4 regions of the Streptomyces sp. NPDC045955 genome follow, and region 1 is predicted to be linked to each of the others. Evidence: riboswitches for the same ligand, from Rfam matches in the RefSeq annotation. Region 1 holds a riboswitch; each other region holds the start of a gene.
The links. Region 1 has a riboswitch for cobalamin ahead of AC07F0_RS20370 (energy-coupling factor ABC transporter permease). Riboswitches for the same ligand answer to the same signal wherever they lie in the genome.

Region 1 (5,819 bases):
TCCGCGCGACAGCATGCTCGTGATCGGCGACGAGATCATCGAAACGCCGATGGCCTGGCCGTGCCGGTACTTCGAGACCCACTCCTACCGTCCGCTCCTCAAGGACTACTTCCGCCGTGGCGCACGCTGGACGGCGGCACCCAAGCCGCAACTCACTGACGAACTGTTCGATCCGGACTTCCAGGTCCCGAAGGACGGCGAGCCCATGCGGTACATCCTCACCGAGTTCGAGCCGGTCTTCGACGCGGCGGACTTCGTACGGGCCGGGCGGGACCTGTTCGTCACGCGCAGCAACGTCACCAACCGGATGGGCATCGACTGGCTGCGCCGCCATCTCGGGCCGGGGTACCGCATCCACGAGGTCGAGAGCCGCTGCCGCACGCCCATGCACATCGACACGACGTTCGTCCTGCTCGCGCCCGGAAAGGTGCTGGTCAACCCCGAGTACATCGACGTCGACCGGCTGCCCGGCATCCTGAGCTCCTGGGACGTCCTGGTCGCCCCCGAGCCCGACCCGATCGACGAGACGCTGCTCAAGGTCACGTCGATGTGCGGCAAGTGGCTCAGCATGAACGTGCTCATGATCGACGAACGGCGGGTGATCGCGGAGCGGCACCACACCGGCATGCTGCGCGCCCTGGAGAAGTGGGGCTTCGAGCCGATCCCGTGCGACCTGCTGCACTACGCGCCGTTCGGCGGCTCGTTCCACTGCGCGACGCTCGACATCCGGCGCCGCGGCTCACTCGAGTCCTACTTCGACTGACCGAGGCCACTCCGCCGACTCATGCTGTGCGGGCTGTAGGAGAGCGCCGCCGCCACCAGTGGACGGATCTCCTGGTCCGACACGGATCCGCCGCCCGCCCAGGCCGGCCGGATGGGGCAACAACTGACGCACCCCCTGGCCGTCGCCGCGCGGAACACCGCTCTCCGGCCGGCCCTCTCCCGCGCGACCGTCCGCACCATCCTGAGGCATGCCGACTGGACACCACCTGCCCTGCGCTGACGGCACGACGAAGAGGGCCGCTTCAGCCTCCGGTGCCTCTCAGTCCCCGACGCCCCTCGGCCTCGGGGCCCTCAGCCTCTGGGACCCCTCAATCGCAGGGCGTCCCTCAGCCTCCGGGGCCCCTCAGCCTCCGAGGCCCCTCAATCGCAGGGCGTCCCTCAGCAGCCGGGCGCCCGTCAGCAGCCGGGCGCCCGTCAGCCGCCGGGCGCCCGGCGGGCTCCCGCGTCCCTCAGCGCCTGGCACCCCTCAGAGACCAGGCGCGCCCAGCCGTCCGGCCGCGAGGGCGGCGAGTTCCGCAGGCGTACGCGGCCCCGGCTCCGTGCCCGTCAGCCACCCCTGCGCGCGCAGGAGGTCCGCGGCGGCGGCTCCCCACGGCAGTCGCAGGCCCGCCTCCCGGAGGAGGTCGGGGCGGGCCAGTGCCACGGGAGCGGGCCCGGTGCGGACTCCGGACGGGGTGAGGAGCGCCGCGTCGTCGGCCCAGCGCAGCGCGAGGTCGACGTCGTGGGTGGCCATCACCACGGTGGTGCCGGCCTCACGGAGCTCGTCGAGCGTGGTGAGGAGCCGTTCCTGGCCGTCAGGGTCGAGCCCGGCCGTCGGTTCGTCGAGGATGAGGACACGGGGCCGCATGGCGACCGCGCCCGCGATGGCGGTGCGTTTGCGCTGCCCGTAGGAGAGCAGATGGGTGGGCCGGTCGGCCAGGGCGGTGATGTCCAGGGCGGCGAGCGCCTCCGCCACCCGCGCCCGCACCTCCGCGTCGTCCAGGCCGAGGTTCAGCGGCCCGAACGACACGTCCTGTTCGACGGATGCCGCGAAGAGCTGGTCGTCCGGGTCCTGCACCACCAGCTGGACGGTCGTCCGCAGCCGGGTCAGGCCCTTGCGGTCGTACGCCACCGGTTGCCCGTCGACCGTCAGCCGGCCCTCGCGGGGCCGCAGTCCGCCGCTGAGGAGCCGCATCAGCGTGGTCTTGCCGCTGCCGTTGCGGCCGAGCAGCGCGAGCGCGCGCCCCTCGCGGATCTCGAAGTCGAGGCCGCTGAGCACGGCCGGGCCGTCCTCGTAGGCGAAGGACGCGCCCCGCAGGGCGACGAGGGCGGGCTCGCTCATGTCAGCGGCCTTTCCAGTACGAAGGTGAGGACGGCCAGCGCCGCGAGGAGCACGCAACTGGCCGTCGTGAAGCGGACGGAGACCCGGGCCTCGGGCACCAGGACGCGCAGGGTGCCGTCGTAGCCGCGCCCGGCGAGACCGGCCTGGAGACGGACCGCCCGGTCGAAGGCCCGGACGAACGCGGTGGCGCCGAGACCCCCAAGGGACCGCCAGGCCGCGGCCCGCGTGGTGTGCCCGAGCCGGGCGGCCTGCGCGTCACGGACCCGGCGCACGGAGTCCAGCAGCAGGAAGCTCATCCGGTACGTCACGAGCGCCACGTCGACGACCGGCGCGGGCACCCCGGCCCGGACCAGCCGCGGCAGCAGGTCGGACATGGGCGTGGTGAACGCGAACAGCAGCACCCCCAGGGAGGCCGCCGAGGTGCGCAGCAGCAACTCCCCGGCCCGGACCGGCCCGTCATCGGCGAGGGAGACGAAGCCGCCCGGCCCGCCGACCTGCACGAGGAGCGTCAGCGCGCCGGTCACGCAGAAGCCCAGCGGCACCCGGTAGGCGCGCCACAGCCGGAGCCAGGGCACGCCCGCCGGACCCAGCAGCACCACCAGGGCGGCCAGCAGCACCAGAGCCGCCCCCGGCCAGGGCGGCAGCGAGATCGCCAGGAGGGTCAGACCCAGCCCGAGCACGGCCTTGTCCACGGGATGGCGGCGGCGCCAGCGACTGCTGTGCGCGGCCGCGTCGATCGGCAGCACGCGGCTCAGGCCCCTTCGGCCGTGGACTCCTCGGCGGCACTGTCCACCGGGTTCCCGGAGTCCCGCTCCCGCTCCAGCGCCCGTCGTTCACCCTGCCGCCTGCCCCGGCGCAGTCCGAAGTAGTAGGCGAGGACACCGGAGCCGAGGGCCGCCTGGAGGGAGAACAGCGCCGACTCGATCTCACCGGACGGCGGTTCGTACAGGGGCGAGAACCAGGGCTTGTAGTCCGGCTCGATCTCGGTGATCGCCGTCTCCGCCTCGCCGTCGGAGCCCGTGAACGGTTCCTTCTTGTGGTCGCCGAGGCCGAGCGCGAGCGGCAGCACGGCGAGCGCGGCCACGGCGAGCAGCAGCAGGAGGTTGATCTTCGTGTTCCTGCTCATCGGGCCACCTCCTGGGTCTCGCTCCGGGACTGCTTGTCGGCGACGAGCACACCCAGCCGGGTCAGTTCGCCCTTGCTGGACTGCACCAGCAGCCGCATCACGAGCACCGTCAGCAGTCCCTCGCTCACCGCGAGCGGGATCTGGGTGACGGCGAAGATGGAGCCGAACTTGCCGAGCGCGCCCAGGAACCCGCTGCCCGGGTCGGGGAACGCGAGCGCCAGCTGCACGCTGGTGACGCAGTAGGTGGACAGGTCGGCGACGAACGCGGCGGAGAACACGGCCACCATCAGCGGCACGTCGTAGCGGCGCAGCAGCCGGTACACCGCGTAGCCCGCCCAGGGGCCGGCGATCGCCATGGAGAAGACGTTGGCGCCGAGCGTGGTCAGACCGCCGTGCGCGAGCAGCAGCGCCTGGAACAGCAGGGTGATGGTGCCCAGCACGGCCATGGCGGGCGGCCGGAACAGGATGGCCCCCAGGCCCGTGCCGGTGGGATGGGAGCAACTGCCGGTGACGGACGGCAGTTTCAGCGCGGACAGGACGAACGTGAAGGCGCCGGAGGCGCCCAGGAGCAGGGTGCTCTCGGGGTGCTCGCGCACCTCACGGGTGAGCGACCGGACTCCGTGGAGGACGAACGGCGCGGACGCGACGCCCCAGGCGACGGCGTGCGCCGGAGGAAGGAAACCCTCGGCGATGTGCATGGCTCAGCAGACCCTCTCCAGCACCTCGTGGATGGTTGACGTGCCTTGGCCGGTCTCCTGGCTCACGGGTCCCACCGCCCGTACTCCGCCTTCCCGGGTCCGTGAGGACCCAGTGGCTGCCCGCTGGGGCTGGAGCCGGACTTCCCGATCACAGTGGCGAGGGCCGCACCGGCATCACACCGGATTTCCCGTTCACCAAGGCGTGGTGACAGTAATGCCGAGATAAGGGCCATGACAAGCCAGCCGAGGGGCGTGCGAGGGGGCGCGTGAAGGGGCGACCGCTCGCACACCGGCGCGGGAGGGCTCAGTCGTCACCCTCGTCGCCCTCGTCCTCCCCGTTCTCCCCGGACCGCGAGGGCTGTTCCTGCCGGGGCTTGTCCGCCTTCTCCGGCGGGCTGCTGCTCGTCTCCTGCGCCGGACTCGCGGGGCCGGTCGTCGCCTCGGCGGGCGCCGGGGAATCGGGTGCCGTGGTGGAGGGGGTGACATCGGCCACGGTGCCGGCGGCCGGAGTCGTGTCGGCCGCCGGTGCGGAGGCCAGGGGGTCGGCGGGGTCGGCTGAGTCGCCGGGCGAGGGGGCGGCCGGGCTGCTCGCGGACGGGGACGCGTCGGGTTCCGTGCCCTCGTTCGCGGTGTCGTCGGGCGAGAACCACTGCATGCCGGCGAGCATCGCGGCGAGGAAGACGGCCGCCGCGGCCACCACCGCGGCCGTTCTCCGGTGGTGACCGAGACCGCTGCGGGGCGCGGCGCGCCGGGAACGCCCGCCCGGGGCGGTGCGGGACCCCGTGGGCAGTGCGTGCGTGGCCCTGGCGCCGGTGTCGGCTGCCGCGTACGGTCCCGGCCCGGAGGACGGCACCGCTGACGCCGCGTACGGCCCGGTCGCGGCGGTCGGCGCCGGGGACGCCGCGTACGGCCCGCTCCCGGAGGCCGGCACCGGCGACACCGCCTCCGGCAGCGGCTCGGGCAGCCCCCGCCAGGCGCCGCCGGCGAACCACTCGGCGGCCTGCTGCGCCGTGGGCCGGTCCTCGGGCTGCTTGGCGAGCAGGGCGAGGAGGTAGCTCTCGAAGGCCGGCGGCAGACCGGTGACACCGAGTTCCCGGGGCGGTACGGGGGCGTTGTCGAGATGCTGGTGCAGGAGCGCGACGGCGGTGTCGGCCTGGAACGGCGGGCGGCCGCTGAGGAGCTGGTAGAGCACGCACCCCAGGGAGTACATGTCGGAGGCGGGACCCGCGGGCCGGCCCAGGGCCCGTTCGGGCGCGAGGTAGAGGCCGGTGCCGACGATCTGGCCGGTGGCGGTGAGCGCGGCGCCCGGGTCGTCGAGGAAGCGCGCGATGCCGAAGTCGCCGATCTTGAGGGTGCCGCCCGCGTCCAGCAGGAGGTTGGCGGGTTTGACGTCCCGGTGCACGATGCCCTGCTGGTGCGCGGCGGCGAGTCCGGCGGCGGCCTGCGCGGCGAGTCGGGCCACCTGCTCGGCGGGGAGCGGGCCGGAGGCGGACAGCACCCGGGCGAGGCTGTCGCCCTCGACCAGCTCCATCACCAGGTACAGCCGGTTGTCGTACTCGCCGAAGTCCAGGACCCCGACCACGTTGGGGTGGTTGAGACGACCGGCCGTCTGCGCCTCCAGACGGAATCGGGAGGCCGCCGTGGCATCGGTGTCCTGAGGCAGCAGCAGCTTGACGGCCACCGCTCTGGCGAGCGTCTCGTCGTACGCACGCCAGACCTCTCCCATTCCGCCGCGCCCGATCTCAACGTCCAGCCGGTAGCGGCCCGCTAGCAGCACTCGTCCTCGTCCTATGTTCGTGGGAAGGTTCTCGCCGCAGGCCGCAACTCTCCGCGTCGGAGCGGGGGTTGGTGGGGGGTGCCGCAGCCGACCCAGGATACTGGCGCCGCGTGA
Region 2 (5,819 bases), on a different contig from region 1:
GCTGCTGGTGAAGGTGGGCGCGCTGGCCTTCGTCCTCACCATGGACAAGACGGTCGCCATCAACTTCCAGCTACTGGGCGGCATCTGGATCCTGCAGACCTTCCCGGCCCTGGTGGGCGGCCTGTTCACCCGCTGGTTCCACCGCTGGGCGCTGCTCGCGGGCTGGGCGGTCGGCATGGTCTACGGAACGGTCGCCGCGTACGGCGTCGCCTCGCCGACCCAGAAGCACTTCGGCGGCTCCTCGAAGGAGATCCCGGGCATCGGCGAGATCGGCTACATCGGCCTCACGGCGTTCGTCCTGAACGTCGTCGTCACCGTCGTCCTGACCTTCGCCCTGAGGGCTCTGAAGGCCCCCGACGGCATCGACGAGACCAAGCCGGAGGACTACACGGCGGACGCGGGCGACCCCGGCGTCCAGGTGGAGCTTCCGCCGGCGACGGCGGGCACCTCGCACTGACTCGCAGGTGACAGCGGGCCGTCGGTGGAAAACCGGTGGCCCGTTGCCATACCCGTCCCGCACACTCGGACCATGGACATCCTCATCCGGCGGGTGAAGCCCGCCGAATACGACGCCCTCGGCGAGATCACCGCCCAGGCCTACCTGCGGGACGGCCTCCTCGACTTCGGGGAGAGCGACGGATACCTCGGCGAACTCAGGGACGTGGCCAAGCGGGCCGCCGCCGCGGACGTCCTGGTGGCCACCCAAGGCGAACACCTCCTCGGCGGCGTCACCTTCGTCCCCGCCGGCGGTCCCATGGCCGACATCGCCCGGCCCTCAGAAGCCGAGATACGGATGCTCGCCGTCGCCCACGAGGCCCGCGGCCGCGGCGCCGGAGAGGCCCTCGTCCGCGCCTGCGTCGACCGCGCCCGGGCGACGGACGGCTGCGTCCGCGTCGTCCTGTCGACACAGCGCACCATGCGCTCCGCCCACCGCATCTACGAACGCCTCGGCTTCGCCCGTACCCCGGAGCGCGACTGGAACCCCCTTCCGGAGCTCGCCGACATCACTCTCCTCACCTACGAGTTGACGCTGTGAAACCGTCGCGACACTACATCTAGGGGTGCTTTCGCCGCCCGGCACAAGATGTATGCTCATGCTCGCTGTCGCCGCAGGGGAATCCGGTGCGAATCCGGAACTGTCCCGCAACGGTGTACTTGTGCGTGTTCGCGCACAGGCTTCAGTCCGAGGACCTGCCGACAGCGCGCCCGGCCGCCCGGTCGGTGCGCCCTGACGTCCGGGCCTCGCGGAGTGGGCCGGTGGACGCGACGCCGCGTGCGTTCGCGCTGCCCCCTGCCCTCGCTGAGGCCCCGTGCCGAGCGAGGGAGAGCCCCACGTGACCATCGCGCCAGCCGATCCGGTCTCAGCCGCGGAAAAAGAGCACGACGGTCCCGGTGCCGCGCTGCTGCGGACCCTGACCGAGCTGACCGCCGACCTGCCCGACGCCGACCCGGGCCGGGTCGCCGCCGCCGCGCTGCGCGGCCGGTCCGCGCGGGCCGACCAGTCGGAGTTGCGCGAGCTGGCGACCGAGGCGGCCGCGGGCCTCATCTCCGAGGATCCCGCCTACTCCCGGCTGGCCGCGCGCCTGCTGACGATCGGGATCCGCGCCGAGGCCGCCTCGCAGGGCGTCACGTGCTTCACCGAGGCCGTGGCGGCCGGGCATCGGGAGGGCCTCATCGCCGACCGGACCGCCGAGTTCGTGCGCGTCCACGCCGCCCGTCTCGACGCCCTGATCGACACGGCCGCCGACGACCGCTTCGGCTACTTCGGCCTGCGTACCCTGCACAGCCGCTATCTGCTCCGGCACCCGATCACCCGCAAGGTGATCGAGACGCCCCAGCACTTCATGCTGCGCGTCGCCGCCGGTCTCGCCGAGGACGACACCCGCCGCTCAGTCGACGAAGTCGCCGCGCTCTACGGGCTGATGAGCCGGCTCGAGTACCTCCCCTCCTCCCCCACCCTCTTCAACTCCGGCACGCGGCACCCCCAGATGTCGTCCTGCTACCTCCTCGACTCCCCCAAGGACGAGCTGGACTCGATCTACGACCGCTACCACCAGGTGGCGCGGCTGTCGAAGCACGCCGGCGGCATCGGCATCGCGTACTCCCGCATCCGGGCCCGCGGTTCGCTGATCCGCGGCACGAACGGCCACTCCAACGGCATCGTCCCGTTCCTGAAGACCCTCGACGCCTCGGTCGCCGCCGTGAACCAGGGCGGCCGCCGCAAGGGCGCCGCCGCGGTCTACCTGGAGACCTGGCACTTGGACATCGAGGAGTTCCTGGAGTTGCGCGACAACACCGGTGAGGACGCCCGCCGCACGCACAACCTGAACCTCGCGCACTGGGTGCCCGACGAGTTCATGCGGCGTGTGAACGCCGACGCGCAGTGGTCGCTGTTCTCCCCGTCGGACGTGCCCGAGCTGGCCGACCTGTGGGGCGAGGAGTTCGACGCCGCGTACCGGGCCGCCGAAGCGAAGGGCCTGGCGAAGAAGACCCTGCCCGCCCGTGAGCTGTACGGCCGCATGATGCGCACCCTCGCGCAGACCGGCAACGGCTGGATGACCTTCAAGGACGCCGCCAACCGCACCGCCAACCAGACGGCCGAACCGGGCCACGTCGTCCACTCCTCCAACCTCTGCACGGAGATCCTGGAGGTCACCAGCGACGGGGAGACGGCGGTCTGCAACCTGGGGTCGGTCAACCTCGGCGCGCTCGTCGACCGGTCCGGCGGGGACATCGACTGGGAGCGGCTGGACGAGACCGTCCGCACGGCCGTGACGTTCCTCGACCGGGTCGTGGACATCAACTTCTACCCGACCGAGCAGGCAGGCCGTTCCAACGCCAGGTGGCGTCCGGTCGGCCTCGGGGTCATGGGTCTGCAGGACGTCTTCTTCAAGCTGCGCCTGCCCTTCGACTCACCGGAGGCCAAGGCGCTCTCCACCCGCATCGCCGAGCGGATCATGCTCGCCGCCTACGAGGCCTCCGCCGATCTCGCCGAGCGCAACGGCCCGTTGCCGGCCTGGGAGAAGACCCGTACGGCCAAGGGTGTGCTCCACCCCGACCACTACGACGTGGAGCTGACCTGGCCAAAGCGCTGGGCGGCCCTGCGCGAGCGCGTCGCCGCGACGGGCATGCGCAACTCCCTGCTCCTCGCCATCGCGCCGACGGCCACGATCGCCTCCATCGCGGGCGTGTACGAGTGCATCGAGCCGCAGGTGTCCAACCTGTTCAAGCGCGAGACGCTGTCCGGTGAGTTCCTCCAGGTCAACTCCTACCTGGTTCAGGAGCTGAAGCGGCTCGGCGTGTGGGACGCCCGCAGCCGGGAGGCCCTGCGCGAGGCCAACGGCTCGGTGCAGGACTTCACCTGGATCCCCGAGGACGTACGCGCCCTCTACCGCACGGCGTGGGAGATCCCGCAGCGCGGCCTGATCGACATGGCGGCGGCCAGGACCCCGTTCCTGGACCAGTCCCAGTCCCTGAACCTCTTCATGGAGACGCCGACCATCGGCAAGCTCTCCTCGATGTACGCCTACGCCTGGAAGTCCGGGCTGAAGACCACGTACTACCTGCGTTCGCGCCCGGCGACCCGCATCGCCCGCGCGGCCCAGGCCACCGTCCCCGTGCAGGCCACCCCGGACCCCGAAGCGGTCGCCTGCTCCCTGGAAAACCCCGAGTCCTGCGAAGCCTGCCAGTAATTCCCACCCGCCACCCGACCGCCACCCCTGGAGGACGGCGCTTCGCGCCGACTGTGATGACTCAGAACCTGCTCGACCCCGGCTTCGAGCTCACCCTGCGCCCGATGCGCTACCCGGACTTCTACGAGCGCTACCGGGACGCCATCAAGAACACCTGGACCGTGGAGGAGGTCGACCTCCACTCGGACGTCACCGACCTCGCCAAGCTCTCTCCCGCCGAGCAGCACCTGATCGGCAGGCTGGTCGCCTTCTTCGCCACGGGCGACTCGATCGTCGCGAACAACCTGGTGCTGACGCTGTACAAGCACATCAACTCCCCCGAGGCTCGGCTGTATCTGAGCCGGCAGCTCTTCGAGGAGGCCGTGCACGTCCAGTTCTATCTGACGCTCCTGGACACCTACCTCCCCGACCACGACGACCGGGCGGCGGCCTTCGCGGCCGTGGAGAACATCCCCTCCATCCGCGAGAAGGCAGGTTTCTGCTTCAAGTGGATGGACTCGGTGGACCAGCTCGACCGGCTGGAGACGCAGGCCGACCGCCGCCGTTTCCTGCTGAACCTGATCTGCTTCGCCGCGTGCATCGAGGGCCTGTTCTTCTACGGCGCCTTCGCGTACGTCTACTGGTTCCGCAGCCGGGGTCTGCTGCACGGTCTGGCCACCGGCACCAACTGGGTGTTCCGCGACGAGACGATGCACATGTCGTTCGCCTTCGACGTGGTCGACACCGTCCGCAAGGAGGAGCCGGAGCTGTTCGACGACCGGCTCCGGCAGGAGGTGACGGACATGCTCCGCGAGGCCGTCGAGGCCGAGCTGCAGTTCGCGCGCGACCTGTGCGGTGACGGCCTCCCGGGCATGAACACCGAGTCGATGCGGCAGTACCTGGAGTGCGTCGCCGACCAGCGGCTCACCCGCCTGGGCTTCGCTCCGGTCTACGGCTCCGAGAACCCCTTCTCCTTCATGGAGCTCCAGGGGGTTCAGGAGCTGACCAACTTCTTCGAGCGGCGGCCCTCCGCGTACCAGGTGGCGGTGGAGGGCACCGTCGACCTGGACGAGGACTTCTGAGGCCGCTCGCCTTCGCGGGCCTCCTGGGCCTCCCTGATCTGACGGTCGACGCGCCGGTCGCGGACGACACCGATCACTGACGGGAGGACCAGGAGGACCAGCATCCCGAGTACGAAGATCATTGCGATGAGTGTCTGTACCTGGTTCGTGTCCATGGACACCACTGTCGCGCCGATGACTCCTTACCGTCAGTGGCAGTACTGCCGGAGACCCTCGAATTACTGCCACTGACGAGGCACACTGGAGACATGCTCCAGAACGTGGCCGTCGTCCTTCTCGACGGCGTGAATCCCTTCGAACTCGGTGTGGTGTGCGAGGTCTTCGGCACCGACCGAAGCGACGAAGGCCTGCCGGTCTACGACTTCGCCGTCGCCTCGGCCGAGGGCCCGCTGCTGCGCATGAACTCGGGCTTCTCGCTCCAGGTCGAGCACGGCCTGGAGCGGCTGGAGACGGCAGACCTGATCGCCGTGCCGGCCGGGAAAAGCTACGCGTCCCGGGACTTCCCGCCGGAACTGCTGGACGCCCTGCGTCGCGCGGTCGGCCGCGGGGCCCGGGTGCTGAGCGTCTGTTCCGGCGTCTTCGTGCTGGCCGCGGCCGGACTGCTGGACGGCCGCCGCTGCGCCACCCACTGGAAGCACGCGAAGGACCTCGCCCGGCAGTATCCGCGGGTGGCCGTCGAGCCGGACGTGCTCTACGTCGACGAGGACCCGGTGATCACCTCAGCCGGCACGGCCGCCGGGATCGACGCCTGCCTGCACCTGGTGCGCAAGGAACAGGGCTCCGAGGTCGCCAACAAGATCGCCCGGCGGATGGTGGTGCCGCCGCACCGCGACGGCGGCCAGGCCCAGTACATCGAGCGCCCGCTGCCGCACCCCGAGGCCGACACGGTCGGCGAAGTGCTGACGTGGATGGAGCGGCACCTCGACGAGGAGGTCACCGTCGAGCAGTTGGCCGCCCGCGCCCACATGTCCCCGCGCACCTTCGCCCGTCGCTTCCAGCAGGAGACCGGGACGACTCCCTACCGCTGGATCCTGCGCCAGCGCGTGCTGCTGGCCCAGCGGCTGCT
Region 3 (5,819 bases), on a different contig from region 1:
CATGTCGAGCCCCGGCTCCAGCAGGGAGACGTCCCCCCGGAACTTGTTGACGAGGAACCCGGCGACGCAACTCTGGTCCTCGCGCGACAGCAGCGCGACCGTCCCGAAGAACGAGGCGAAGACACCGCCCCGGTCGATGTCGCCGACGACGAGCACGGGGAGCCCGGCGTTGCGGGCGATCCCCATGTTGACGATGTCGGTCCGCCGCAGGTTGATCTCGGCGGGACTGCCCGCCCCCTCACAGATCACCGCGTCATACGTGCCCCGCAACTGCTCCAGGCAGTCCAGCACGGTACCGAGCAGCTTCTGCTGGCGTCCGCCGTGGTACCCGCGTGCGCTGAGCTCCCCGACCGGCTTGCCCAGCAGCACGACCTGACTGCTGCTCTCGCCGCCGGGCTTGAGCAGCACCGGGTTCATCAGCGCGGTCGGCTCGACGCGGCAGGCCTGCGCCTGCATGGCCTGCGCCCGCCCGATCTCGGCCCCCTCCTTCGTCACGAACGAATTGAGGGACATGTTCTGCGCCTTGAAGGGCGCGACCTTGACGCCCTGCCGCACCAGCCACCGGCAGATCCCGGCCGTCACGACGCTCTTGCCGGCGTCGGAGGTGGTACCGGCGACGAGAAGCCCACCGCCCGTCATGACGTACTCCCTTTCGCGATGCGGCGCGCGGCGGCACAGACGCCGAGCGCGAGCCAGCCGACACGCCTGGACAGCCGTACGGCCCGTTCGATGTCCCGGGTGGCGACGGCCCGCCCGGCCCCGTTGAGCACGGGCCGGTGCTCGACGCGCCCGCCGTACGACAGGGTCCCGCCCAGCCGCACCCCGAGCGCCCCGGCGAACGAGGCCTCCACGGGCCCGGCGTTGGGGCTCGGATGCCGGTCGGCGTCGGCACGCCAGGCCCTGACCGCTCCCCGTGGGTCGTCTCCTGCCAGGGCCGCGAGCACGGCGGTCAGCCGGGCCCCCGGCCAGCCCGCGAGATCGTCCAGCCGCGCGGAGGCCCACCCGTAGCGCCGGTATCGGGCCGACTTGTGCCCGACCATGGCGTCGAGGGTGTTGACGGCCCGGAACCCGAGGAGCCCCGGCACACCGCCGACGGCCCCCCACACGAGCGCCCCCACGACCGCGTCGGAGGTGTTCTCGGCGACGGACTCGACCACGGCCCGGGCGATCCCGTCGGCGTCGAGCGCCTGCGGATCCCGCCCGCACAGATGCGGCAGCCGCGCCCGGGCGCCTTCGACGTCCCCCACCTCCAGGGCACGCCCGACGGCTCGTGCCTCCCGCGCGAGCGAAGTCCCCCCGACCACGGCCCAGGTGGCGGCACCGGTCAGCGCGACGGACGCGACGGCGGAGTCCCGCACGGCGCGCGCGGCGACGCCCCCGAGCGCGACGGCTCCTCCGGCGCACACCACGGTGTGCAGCGCGCCCCATCCCCGGTGGTCCCGCCACAGCACCCGTTCCACGGCGCCCGCGGCCCGCCCGAACACGGCGACCGGATGCCCCCGGCGCGGATCGCCGAGCAGCAGGTCACCGATCAGACCGGCGGCGGCGCCGTACGCGAAGACGCGACCGGCACCCATGGGCTCAGCCGGCCGCAGGGGCGGGCAGGGGTGGGGTACTGAACCTCGATCGGCAGCCGCGCATGGCGATATGTCCTCACTCAGGGTGTCCACGCCCTGGTTCGACTAGACCGGCGGTGAGAGTTCCTGGCTCCCGGGGATTGCTACCCCGGTGACAGTGGCGGGACCGCGCCGGACTTCCACCGGCTTCCTCTCCTGCCGCCGTTAATGGCCCCGGCAGTCCACCACGGCCGGGATCAGTCGTCAACTTGCCGTTGACCTGCGAGGGGAGAGTGTGCAGAAGCCCACACCGCGCCCCTGCCACACGACGACCGGGCGGGACAGGACGGAAGTCCTGTCCCGCCCGGCGGGAACCTCGTGCGGTCAGGCCGTCAGGCCACGATCAGATAGATCCCGTACCCCACAGCCGCCGCGCACGCCGCGAAGCACGCGTACGCGCCCGTCACCGCGAGCCCCGCGGACCCGCCGGCAGCCACCGCCCGTTCGCGGCGGGACAGGCCGGTGATGCCGAGGGTGAACAGGCCCACCAGGGCCACGGTGACCACGAGGCTGACGCCGAAGACGGAACCGAGGGCGGCCCAGTCGATTTTCATGGCAGAGGTTCTCCTTGTAACCGAGTGGGCGGGATCAGACCGGGGTGGTCGTGGTGGAGGGCCGGCGTTCGGCCGGGGCCGGGGCCGCCGGTGCCGGGATCGTGGCACTCGGCTCGTCCGTGGCCGCGCCACCCGTGGGCGGCGGCGTCACCGCGGCCATCGCCGTGGTCACCACACCGGCCGGCTCCGCCTCGTCGGTGTCGTTGACGTTGGTGTGGTCGACGACCTGACGCCGCGAGAGCTTCCAGATCGCCGCGCTGGAGGCGACGAGGAAGACGGCCACCACCGCGGTGCCCCAGCTGCCGAAGCCGGTGACGTACTCGGCGAGCGCGCCCACCAGGGCCGCCGCCGGCAGCGTCAGGCCCCAGGCGACGAACATCCGCGTCGCCGTCGACCAGCGGACGACACCGCCCTTGCGGCCGAGCCCGGCGCCCATCACCGAGCCGGAGACGGAGTGGGTGGTGGAGAGGGAGAAGCCGATGTGCGAGGAGGCCAGGATGACCGTGGCCGCGCTGGTCTGGGCGGCGAAGCCCTGCTGCGGCTGGAGGTCGGTCAGGCCCTTGCCCATGGTGCGGATGATGCGCCAGCCGCCGAGGTACGTGCCGAGCGCGATGGCGAGACCCGCCGAGAGGATGACCCAGGTGGGCGGGTCGGAGTCGGGGGCGACGGCGCCGCCGGCCACCAGGGCGAGGGTGATGACACCCATCGTCTTCTGGGCGTCGTTCGTGCCGTGGGCCAGCGAGACCAGGCCCGCGGAGGCGATCTGGCCGGCCCGGTAGCCCTTCTCGGAGGCCTTGCCGTCGGCCTTCTTGCCGAGGGAGTACGTCAGCCGGGTCGCGAGCATCGCCGCGATGCCCGCGACCAGCGGGGCGGCGATCGCCGGGATCAGGACCTTGGTGACCAGCACGTCGCCGTGGACCGCGCCGACGCCCGCCGAGGCGATCGTGGCGCCGATCAGGCCGCCCATCAGGGCGTGCGAGGAACTCGACGGCAGGCCGACCAGCCAGGTCAGCAGGTTCCAGAGGATCGCTCCGACCAGGGCGGCGAAGATGACCTCGGGACGGATGCCGGTCTCGTCGACGAGACCTTTGGAGATCGTGTTGGCGACTTCCACCGACAGGAAGGCGCCGACCAGGTTGAGGACGGCGGACATGGCGACGGCGACCTTGGGCCGCATGGCGCCCGTGGAAATGGTCGTGGCCATCGCGTTCGCCGTGTCGTGGAAACCGTTCGTGAAATCGAACGCGAGTGCGGTTACCACCACAATCGCGAGGATCAGCGAGAAGCTTTCCATTTACCCAGGCAATCGTTCGAGGTCATTGGCTCGTCGAACGTAGGTAATCCGAGTGAACGGAAGATGAACTGAGGGGGGCGCGGGGGTGTCCGTGGTCGAGGCTTTCGCGTCCCGGCCGGGGGCGGGGTGGTATGCACCTTTTCGTATACACGGCTTCCGGCCTGAAGTGGACCCGCCCGACGGCGCGTTGGGGGCCCGCCTGGCAGGATCGCCGCATGGCTGAGCAGCGAGGCGACGGGCGGGACACACGAGACGTGGGGGAGTCGCGGCGCAGGAGCGTGCGCCCTGAGGAGGCGCGCGCCTGGGAGGAACTCGTCACGACCGCCCGCCGGACCGTCTCCGACGGACTCGTCGTCGGCACGTCCGGGAACGTCTCGGTGCGCGTCGGGGACACGGTCCTGGTCACGCCCTCGGGCGTCCCCTACGACCGGCTGGAGCCGGACGACGTGACGGGCGTCGACCTCGACGGCCGGCAGGTCCTCGGCACGCTCGTCCCGACCAGCGAGCTGCCCATGCACCTCGCGGTCTACCGCACGACCGGCGCCCGTGCCGTCGTCCACACCCACGCCGTGCACGCGACGGCCGTATCGACGCTCGTGAGCGAGCTGCCACTGATCCACTACATGGCCGCCGCGCTCGGCGGGCCCGTCCGGGTCGCCCCGTACGCCACGTACGGCACCGCCGAGCTGGCCGAGAACATGCTCCGCGCCCTCGCCGACCGCTCCGGCTGCCTCCTCCAGAACCACGGCACCGTCACTCACGGCGCGTCCCTGGGCCAGGCCTACGACCGCACGGCCCAGCTGGAATGGATGTGCCGCCTGTGGCTGACCGCCGCATCGGTCCCGGGCCTGTCCCCGAGCCTGCTGTCGGGGGAGCAGCTGGCGGAGGTCCAGGAACAACTGCGGGGCTACGGGCAACGCGGCTGACACTCGGCCCGGACGCCCCGTCCCGCCGGGCTTGCCCGGACGCCCCGGGCCGACGGATCCGGCCTGCCGCCCCCGGGCCGACGGGTCTGCCCGGACGCCCCGTCCCGCCCCGTCCCGCCCCGGCTGCCTCGGCGCACCGGCCGGGGATGCCACCGGTGCGCCGCCGACGCCGCCAACCCGCGCGGCTCTCCTGGGGAGGGGCTGCCCGTCTGGGCCGCGCGCTGCCCCCCCGGGGCCCATCACCCCGCCGCTGCCGCCCACTGGTCCGTCGCCGGGTCCGCCGGGACACTGGAGCCGTGCGCACTGCCAGAGCGACGGCCGCTGCCGTCACCGCCGTGATCGGAGCCGGCGCGGCCGCCGTGGCCGCCGGACGGTTCGCCAGTGACGCCGCGCTCAAGGCGCCTCCCGGCAGGCCCCTGCCCACCGAACCCCGGCTCACCGTGCACGGCACCGCCGAGGGGCAGATCAGCCTCACCCGGGACCTGGCCGCCCTGCGGCCCGGCCGCTACGGCCTGTCCGGCGACGGTTCCCACGCGGTCGTCGGGCCCGTCCTGACCGGCGCCTCGGACACCGCCGACACCGTCGTACGCCGCCTGGAGAGCGTCACGCACGGCACCCTGAAACCCGGCGACAAGGCCTGGCTCACCCCCAACGTCCACGTCGGCAACCCGAGCGCCGCCCTCGGCATCGAACACGCCGACGTCGACATCCCCGGCGAACTCGGTCCCCTGCCCGCCTGGTTCGTGCCCGGCGCCCGGGACACCTGGGTGATCGCCGTCCACGGCCTCGGCACCACCCGGGAACTCGCCATGAACGTCATGGGGTTCCTGCACCGCAACCACGTGCCCGTGCTCGCCCTCGCCTACCGCGGCGACCTGGGCGCACCCCGCCCGCCCGACGGCCTGAACCACCTCGGCGAGACCGAGTGGCGCGACCTCGACGCGGCGATCCGCTACGCCGTGCGCCACGGCGCCCGCCAGGTCGTCCTGCACGGCTGGTCCACCGGCGCCACCATGGCCCTGCGCGCCGCCGCGCACTCGGGGCTGCGCGACCGCGTCTGCGGGCTCGTCCTGGACTCCCCGGTGCTCAGCTGGGAGACCACCCTGCGCGCCCTCGCCGCGGCCCGCCACACCCCGGGCGCGCTGCTGCCCCTGGCGGTCCGCGCCGCACAGGGCCGCACCGGTCTGTACGGCGACCGCGTCCCGGACGCGTCCCCCGCCGCCGGGCTCCGGGTCCCGGCACTCGTCTTCCACGGACCGGACGACACGGTGGCCCCCTGGCAGCTCTCCCGCCGGCTCGCCGACGCCCGCCCCGACATGGTCGCCTTCCGCACCGTCGGCAACGCGCCCCACTCGGCGATGTGGAACGCCGACCCGCAGGGCTACGAGGAAGCCCTGCGACGCTTCCTGACACCTCTCATATGACCCCT
Region 4 (5,819 bases), on a different contig from region 1:
ACGACCTGTACGCGGCCTACGTGGACGTGGCTCTCCTCGGCCCGAAGGCCGGCGCCGCACGGGTGCGACCGCTGCTGGACTCGCCGAGGCTTCCGGCCGTGGCGGCGCTGGTGGCCCGCACGGCCGAGATCCATGGTGCGGGCGATCCGGCCGTGGCCGCGCTGTGCGCCGACGTCGTGGCCGCGGCGGAGCGGGCCGAACCCGCCCAGCACGTGGTGACGTTGCTGCAACTGGCCCGGTCCCCGGCCACGGCCGGCCTGGTCGACGCGGAGGACCTGCTGGAGCGGACGCTCGCCCTCTCCGGCAGTCCCTGGGAACGCGTGGAGCGTGATGAGGTGCTGCGCGAGCTGTTCGCCATCCTGCTGGGCAGGTCTCCCGGGACGGCGCTGCGGCTGCTGTACGACCGGACCGCGGATGCCTGGGCCATGGTGACGGCGATGCTGGAGAACGCCGTCATCCCGCTGCTCGACGTCCTGGGACCGGAGGCTCCGCTGCTGCTCCACCGGGCCCTGCGGCGTGCCGTGGCCTGCGTATCGGCGCGGGGCCGTACGGACGTGCCGTCGATCGACGGTGTCCGTACGGCCCTCGGCGACTGACCGGGTCGGGCCGTCAGTGGACGGCCACCTCGGTGACGGCCACCTCCTCGATGCTCCGCTCGATCTCCTCCGGCCGGGACGCCGACGCCCGGGCCCAGTAGTAGATCGCCAGGGAGAACACCGTGATGAGCGCGATGTCCCACCACAGTCCGATGTGTCCCTGGCCGCCGAAGCCGCCCTGCCAGGAGATGACGCCCATGCCCAGCAGATAGACGGGCAGCCACTGGGCGGCCCTCCAGTCGAGCCGGGGTGCGTCGGGCAGGCCCTTGCGGGTGGCGTACCAGGCGTATCCGCCGAGCAGGACGTAGCCGAGGACGATGGCCACACCCAGCCGCCACAGCGTGTCCCAGGTCGACCAGTAGATGATGAGGTTGGCCACCACGAACGACAGCGGGGAGACGACGTTCCCGCCGGGCAGCCGGTAGGGCCGGGCGCGGTGCGGCAGCCGGTCGGCGAAGACGCCGTACGCCAGCGGGGCACCCGCGTACATCAGCACGCTCGCCGAGGTGATGAAGCCGACCAGCTGCTGCCAGCTCGGGAACGGCAGGAAGCAGACCACGCCGGTCACGAACGAGACGATCAGCCCGAACCACGGCACGCCGCGCGCGTCGGTGCGCGTGAAGATCTTCGGCGCGTAGCCGTTGCGGGCCAGACCGTAGGAGACGCGGGAGGTGGCGGTGGTGTAGATCAGGCCGGTGCCGCCGGGGGAGACGACCGCGTCCAGATACAGCACCACGCTCAGCCAGCCGAGCCCCAGCAGGGTGGCCAGCCCCGCCCAAGGGCCGCTGAGACCGGGGTAGTCGAGCTTGGTCCAGCCGTGCGCGAAGGTGGCCAGCGGCAGGGCGGCGATGAAGACGATCTGCAGCAGGACGTAGATCGCGGCTCCGATGGCGACCGAGCCGAGCGTCGCACGGGGCAGGTCACGGGCCGGGTCGCGGCTCTCGCCCGCCAGCTGGATCGCCTGCTCGAAGCCCAGCAGGGCGAAGATGATGCCGCTGGAACTGACGGCGCTCAGCACGCCATGGGCGCCGAACGGGGCGAAGCCGTGCTCGGTGAAGTTGCCCGGGTGGAAGTTGCCCGCCGCGATGATGAAGATCGCGGCCAGCGGCACGGCCACTTTCCACCAGGTGGCGGCGCTGTTGGTGTGCGCCAGGAGCCGCACACCGAGGAAGTTGATCACGACGAACACGGCCATGAGGAGCACGGCGACGACGAACCCGCTCGTCGTCAGCGTCCCGTCCTTGGCGTGCTGGAAGCCCTGCGCCCAGTGCCAGTGCCCGGCATAGCCGATCATGGCCTCGACCTCGATCGGTGCCACGGTCGCCGCCTGGAGCCAGGAGAACCAGCCGAAGGACATGCCGGCCAGTCCGCCGAACGCGTAGTGCGGATACCGCGCCGTGCCGCCCGCGACCGGGAACATGCCGCCGAGTTCCGCGTGCACCAGGGCCAGCAGCACGATCGCGACCGTGCCGATCAGCCACGACAGAACGGCCGCGGGGCCGGCCGCCACGACCGCCTTCTCGGCTCCGTACAACCACCCGGAGCCGATGATGGAACCGACCGACGCCCACATGAGCCCGATCAGTCCGACGTCCCGGCGCAATCCGCCGGGACCCCCTTTTACCCCCGCTGCTGCCTGGTCGACGCTCACCATGAATCAGGGGCCTCTCATAGAAGAACTCGGTGAGTTCTGCGAGCAAGAGGCCTCAGGTTAGGAATCGGTCAGCCGACGGCAGAAGGCGCGTTGTACAGCCTTGACCGGGCGCGGGCGTTTCCTGGAAAGCGCTTCAGGAATTCTGTACGCGGCGAAGAGGAAGTCGTGGGATCTCGATCGCCGGGCAGCGGTCCATCACCATCTCCAGGCCCGCGGCGCGGGTCCGGTCGTACGCCGCCTCGTCGATGACGCCGAGCTGGAACCAGACGCCCTCGGCGCCCTTGGCGACCGCCTCGTCCGCCACCGCTCCGGCGAGATCGCTGTTCACGAACACGTCCACGACGTCCACGTCGAAAGGGATGTCCGCGAGACTGGCGTACCCCTGCTCGCCGTGCACCGTCTCCGCCTTCGGATGCACGGGCACGACGCGCTTGCCGAAACGCTGGAGCACGGCGGCGACGCCGTACGCCGCCCGCTGCCGGTTCGACGACAGGCCCACCACGGCCCAGGTGTCGCCGAGCTCCGTGAGGATCCTGCGGACCGTTGCCTCGTCGCCGTACACCGGCGGCCTCCTGGAGAGTCGCGGAAGAACTGTTGTCCGCACAACGCCGTACGGCGCGCGGTGATTCCCCCGCGCCCTCCGTGATAGCTTGCCGAGGCCAGTCGAACCCATGTACGTGGGTCAGGGAATCCGGTGCGAATCCGCAACTGACGCGCAGCGGTGAGGGGGACGGGCGGGGCCTCGGCCACTGGACGTCGCGTGTGACGTCCGGGAAGGCGCTCCGCACCGGACGAACCCGAGTCCGAAGACCTGCTGGCGGCCCCCGCGGCCGTACGCGGCGGGGGAGCACGTGCTCGCGCCCGAGGCCGGTTCCACCGTCGGCGTCCTCGGCCCGAACGGCTCCGGCAAGTCCACGCTGCTGAGGCTGCTGGCGGGGTTGCTCACGCCGACCGCCGGAGTCGTCACCCTCGACGGCACGCCGTTGGGCGACCTGCCCCGCCGCACCGTCGCCCGCCGCCTCGCCGTCGTCGAGCAGCAGGCCGACACGCAGGTCGAGCTGACGGTGGTGGACGTCGTACGGCTGGGCCGCGTGCCGCACCGCCGTGCCTGGACGCCCGGCTCGGCGGACGACGAACGGGCCGTGCGCGAGGCCCTGGAGCGCGCCGGCCTCGCCGACCGCGCCGACCAGCCCTGGCACAGCCTCTCGGGCGGCGAACGCCAGCGGGTGCAGATCGCCCGCGCGCTCGCCCAGGAACCCCGCGAACTCCTCCTGGACGAGCCGACGAACCACCTCGACATCCACCCCAGCTCGATCTGCTCGCCCTGGTCACCGGGCTGCCGGTCACCACTGTCGTCGCCCTGCACGACCTCAACCTCGCGGCGATGTACTGCGACGAGGTCGTCGTGCTGAGCGCGGGGCGGGTCGTGGCGGGTGGTGCTCCGGGTGAGGTCCTGACGGAGGAACTCATCGCCGAGGTGTACGGCGTGCGCTCTGCCGTCACGCGTGACGGCCCCGAGCAGCGGCCGCATGTGCGGTTTCTGGGGACGCTGGGCTGAGGGGGCCGGGCGGCGGGCGGGGTGGGTGGGCGATTCACGCCGTGGTGGTCCGGCCCGAGGGGTGCATCGTCGGCCGGGCGGTTTCCGGTGTGGTGGTGTCCCGGCCCGACGGTGTGTCGTCGGCGGGTGGTTCCCGCAAGGCGGTCTCACGACCGGCGCGCCGGTCGTGAGGCGATTCCCGCCTCGGCGAACTGGTCCGTCCGGCACGCCATTGGTGGGGTGTTCCCGCCACGGTGGCCGAAAAAACCGCACTTGCCTGCGTGTGCCCGCCCACCCGGCCTACGCTCGCCTCGTGCTGCGCATCATCGACGCCCGGACCGGCGAGCCGGTCGACGCCGCCCCGGCCCGCCGGGGCCTGACCCGTGTCGAGGTGCATGCGCCCGGCTCCGGCCTGACCGATCTGCGGGTGCTGCTCGTGGCGGACCTGCTCGTGCGGGCGCTGGAGCTCGGCGGCACACCGGTCTGGGCCCTGCTGACCGGCGGGCGCCGCCAGGCCGAGCTGCGTGCGGACGCAACGGCCCTCGGTATCCGCCCCTTCGAGGACAGCCCCGACGTCAGCGCCGGACTCGGCGAGGCCCAGGTCGTCCATGTCACGGCCGAGGGTGGGGCGACGCCTGACGGGGTGCGGATCGCTGTGGCGCCCGTCGAGACGAGCGGACCGGCCACGTCGGTCGGTGCGTCGGCGGGATCGCGCCTGCCGGTCGGCGAATCGGCGAAGCCCGGCCCGCCCAGCGGCCGGCCGACCGCGCCGGAACCGTCGGCCGGTGAGTCGGCGATGTCGAACCCGCCGGCCGCCCGGCCGGTCGAGCCGGGCCTGCCGGCCGGTGAGCCGGTGACGTCGGACCCGTCGCGCGGCCAGTCGGTGGGATCCGGCCCGCTGGGCGGTGTCGATCCCGCCGTCCTGCGTCTCGCCCTGTTCACCCGGCACCACAACGCCCCCGTCCGGCTGGAGGCGGACGTCCTCGGTGAGGCCGAGGCCGCCCTCGCCCGTTGGCGCGGTGCGGTCGCCCGCTGGGCCCGGCGGCCCTCCCGGCCCGTGCCCGACGACGTGCGCGGGCGGTTGCGCGACGCCTGGGACGACGATCTGGACGTGCCCCGGGTGCTGGACGTGCTGCGGGACGTCGAGAACGAGCGGGACCTTCCGGACGGCGCCCGGTTCGAGACGTACGCCTATGCCGACCGGCTTCTCGGCCTCGAACTCACCCGCGACCTGGGGGCCGCTTCATGAGGGAGCGCTCCGGCGCCGGCCCGCTACGCCGCCTGGTCGTGCTGCGGCACGCCAAGTCCGCCTGGCCCCTGGACGTCGCCGACCACGAGCGCCCGCTGGCCCCGCGCGGCCGCCGTGACGCCCCCGCGGCCGGGCGGGCCCTTGCCGAGGCCGACTGCCTGCCCGACCTCGCGCTGTGCTCCACCGCCGTACGCGCCCGCCGGACCTGGGAACTGGCCGCCGCCGAGTGGGGCACGCCCCCGCCGGTGCGGTTCGACCGGCGCCTGTACGCCGCGAGTCCCGCCGGCCTGCTGGCCGTTGTGCACGAGGTGTCCGCCGAGGTGGAGACGCTGCTGCTGATCGGGCACAACCCGGGCCTGGAGGAACTCGTCCTGGCGCTCGCCGGTGACGGCCTCGACGACACGCTGGAGCGGGTCCGCACCAAGTTCCCGACGTCGGCCATCGCCGTCCTGTCCTGGTACGGCACGTCCTGGCGGGCCCTCACCCCGGGCACCGCGCTGCTCTTTTCCCTGACCGTGCCCCGGGGCGAGAAGAAGTAGCCCCGGGCCGGTCCGGCCCGTCCCCGGAACCGTGCATAGGGTGGCCGGATGCAGGACGAATACCGCACGGTCGCCCGCGCCGGCGTGCACGAGACCGAGGTCAACCGCTCCCGCTTCCTGTGCGCCCTCGCCCCGGCGGCCACCGAGCAGGAGGCGCAGGACTTCATCGCCGCGGTCCGCAAGGAGCACGCCGACGCGTCCCACAACTGCTGGGCCTACGTCATCGGCGCCGACGCCTCCGTCC

Region 2: linked by a shared signal. The riboswitch ahead of AC07F0_RS24755 (ribonucleoside-diphosphate reductase subunit alpha) and the one ahead of AC07F0_RS20370 (energy-coupling factor ABC transporter permease) in region 1 are both predicted to bind cobalamin.
Region 3: linked by a shared signal. The riboswitch ahead of AC07F0_RS15565 (cobalamin biosynthesis protein) and the one ahead of AC07F0_RS20370 (energy-coupling factor ABC transporter permease) in region 1 are both predicted to bind cobalamin.
Region 4: linked by a shared signal. The riboswitch ahead of AC07F0_RS34375 (ABC transporter ATP-binding protein) and the one ahead of AC07F0_RS20370 (energy-coupling factor ABC transporter permease) in region 1 are both predicted to bind cobalamin.

What each region holds. Positions count from the first base shown of each region.
Region 1 covers NZ_JBWKKY010000009.1:151,734-157,552, reverse strand. The annotation lists gene AC07F0_RS20395 (amidinotransferase) at 1-763, shown strand, start outside; partial or broken gene AC07F0_RS20390 (FAD-dependent oxidoreductase) at 863-1,003, shown strand; gene AC07F0_RS20385 (energy-coupling factor ABC transporter ATP-binding protein) at 1,250-2,104, opposite strand; gene cbiQ (cobalt ECF transporter T component CbiQ) at 2,101-2,850, opposite strand; gene AC07F0_RS20375 (energy-coupling factor ABC transporter substrate-binding protein) at 2,856-3,230, opposite strand; gene AC07F0_RS20370 (energy-coupling factor ABC transporter permease) at 3,227-3,928, opposite strand; cobalamin riboswitch at 3,959-4,143, opposite strand; gene AC07F0_RS20365 (serine/threonine-protein kinase) at 4,233-5,705, opposite strand.
Region 2 covers NZ_JBWKKY010000012.1:64,890-70,708, reverse strand. The annotation lists gene mctP (monocarboxylate uptake permease MctP) at 1-457, shown strand, start outside; gene AC07F0_RS24760 (GNAT family N-acetyltransferase) at 530-1,036, shown strand; cobalamin riboswitch at 1,089-1,213, shown strand; gene AC07F0_RS24755 (ribonucleoside-diphosphate reductase subunit alpha) at 1,335-3,692, shown strand; gene AC07F0_RS24750 (ribonucleotide-diphosphate reductase subunit beta) at 3,749-4,753, shown strand; gene AC07F0_RS24745 (GlxA family transcriptional regulator) at 5,002-5,819, shown strand, end outside.
Region 3 covers NZ_JBWKKY010000006.1:394,012-399,830, forward strand. The annotation lists gene AC07F0_RS15560 (cobyric acid synthase) at 1-639, opposite strand, end outside; gene AC07F0_RS15565 (cobalamin biosynthesis protein) at 636-1,577, opposite strand; cobalamin riboswitch at 1,679-1,818, opposite strand; gene AC07F0_RS15570 (hypothetical protein) at 1,949-2,170, opposite strand; gene AC07F0_RS15575 (inorganic phosphate transporter) at 2,205-3,464, opposite strand; gene AC07F0_RS15580 (class II aldolase/adducin family protein) at 3,680-4,390, shown strand; gene AC07F0_RS15585 (alpha/beta hydrolase) at 4,687-5,814, shown strand.
Region 4 covers NZ_JBWKKY010000024.1:85,254-91,072, forward strand. The annotation lists gene AC07F0_RS34360 (hypothetical protein) at 1-596, shown strand, start outside; gene AC07F0_RS34365 (APC family permease) at 610-2,250, opposite strand; gene AC07F0_RS34370 (CoA-binding protein) at 2,384-2,812, opposite strand; cobalamin riboswitch at 2,909-3,069, shown strand; partial or broken gene AC07F0_RS34375 (ABC transporter ATP-binding protein) at 3,105-3,808, shown strand; gene AC07F0_RS34380 (hypothetical protein) at 4,101-5,036, shown strand; gene AC07F0_RS34385 (SixA phosphatase family protein) at 5,033-5,575, shown strand; gene AC07F0_RS34390 (YigZ family protein) at 5,624-5,819, shown strand, end outside.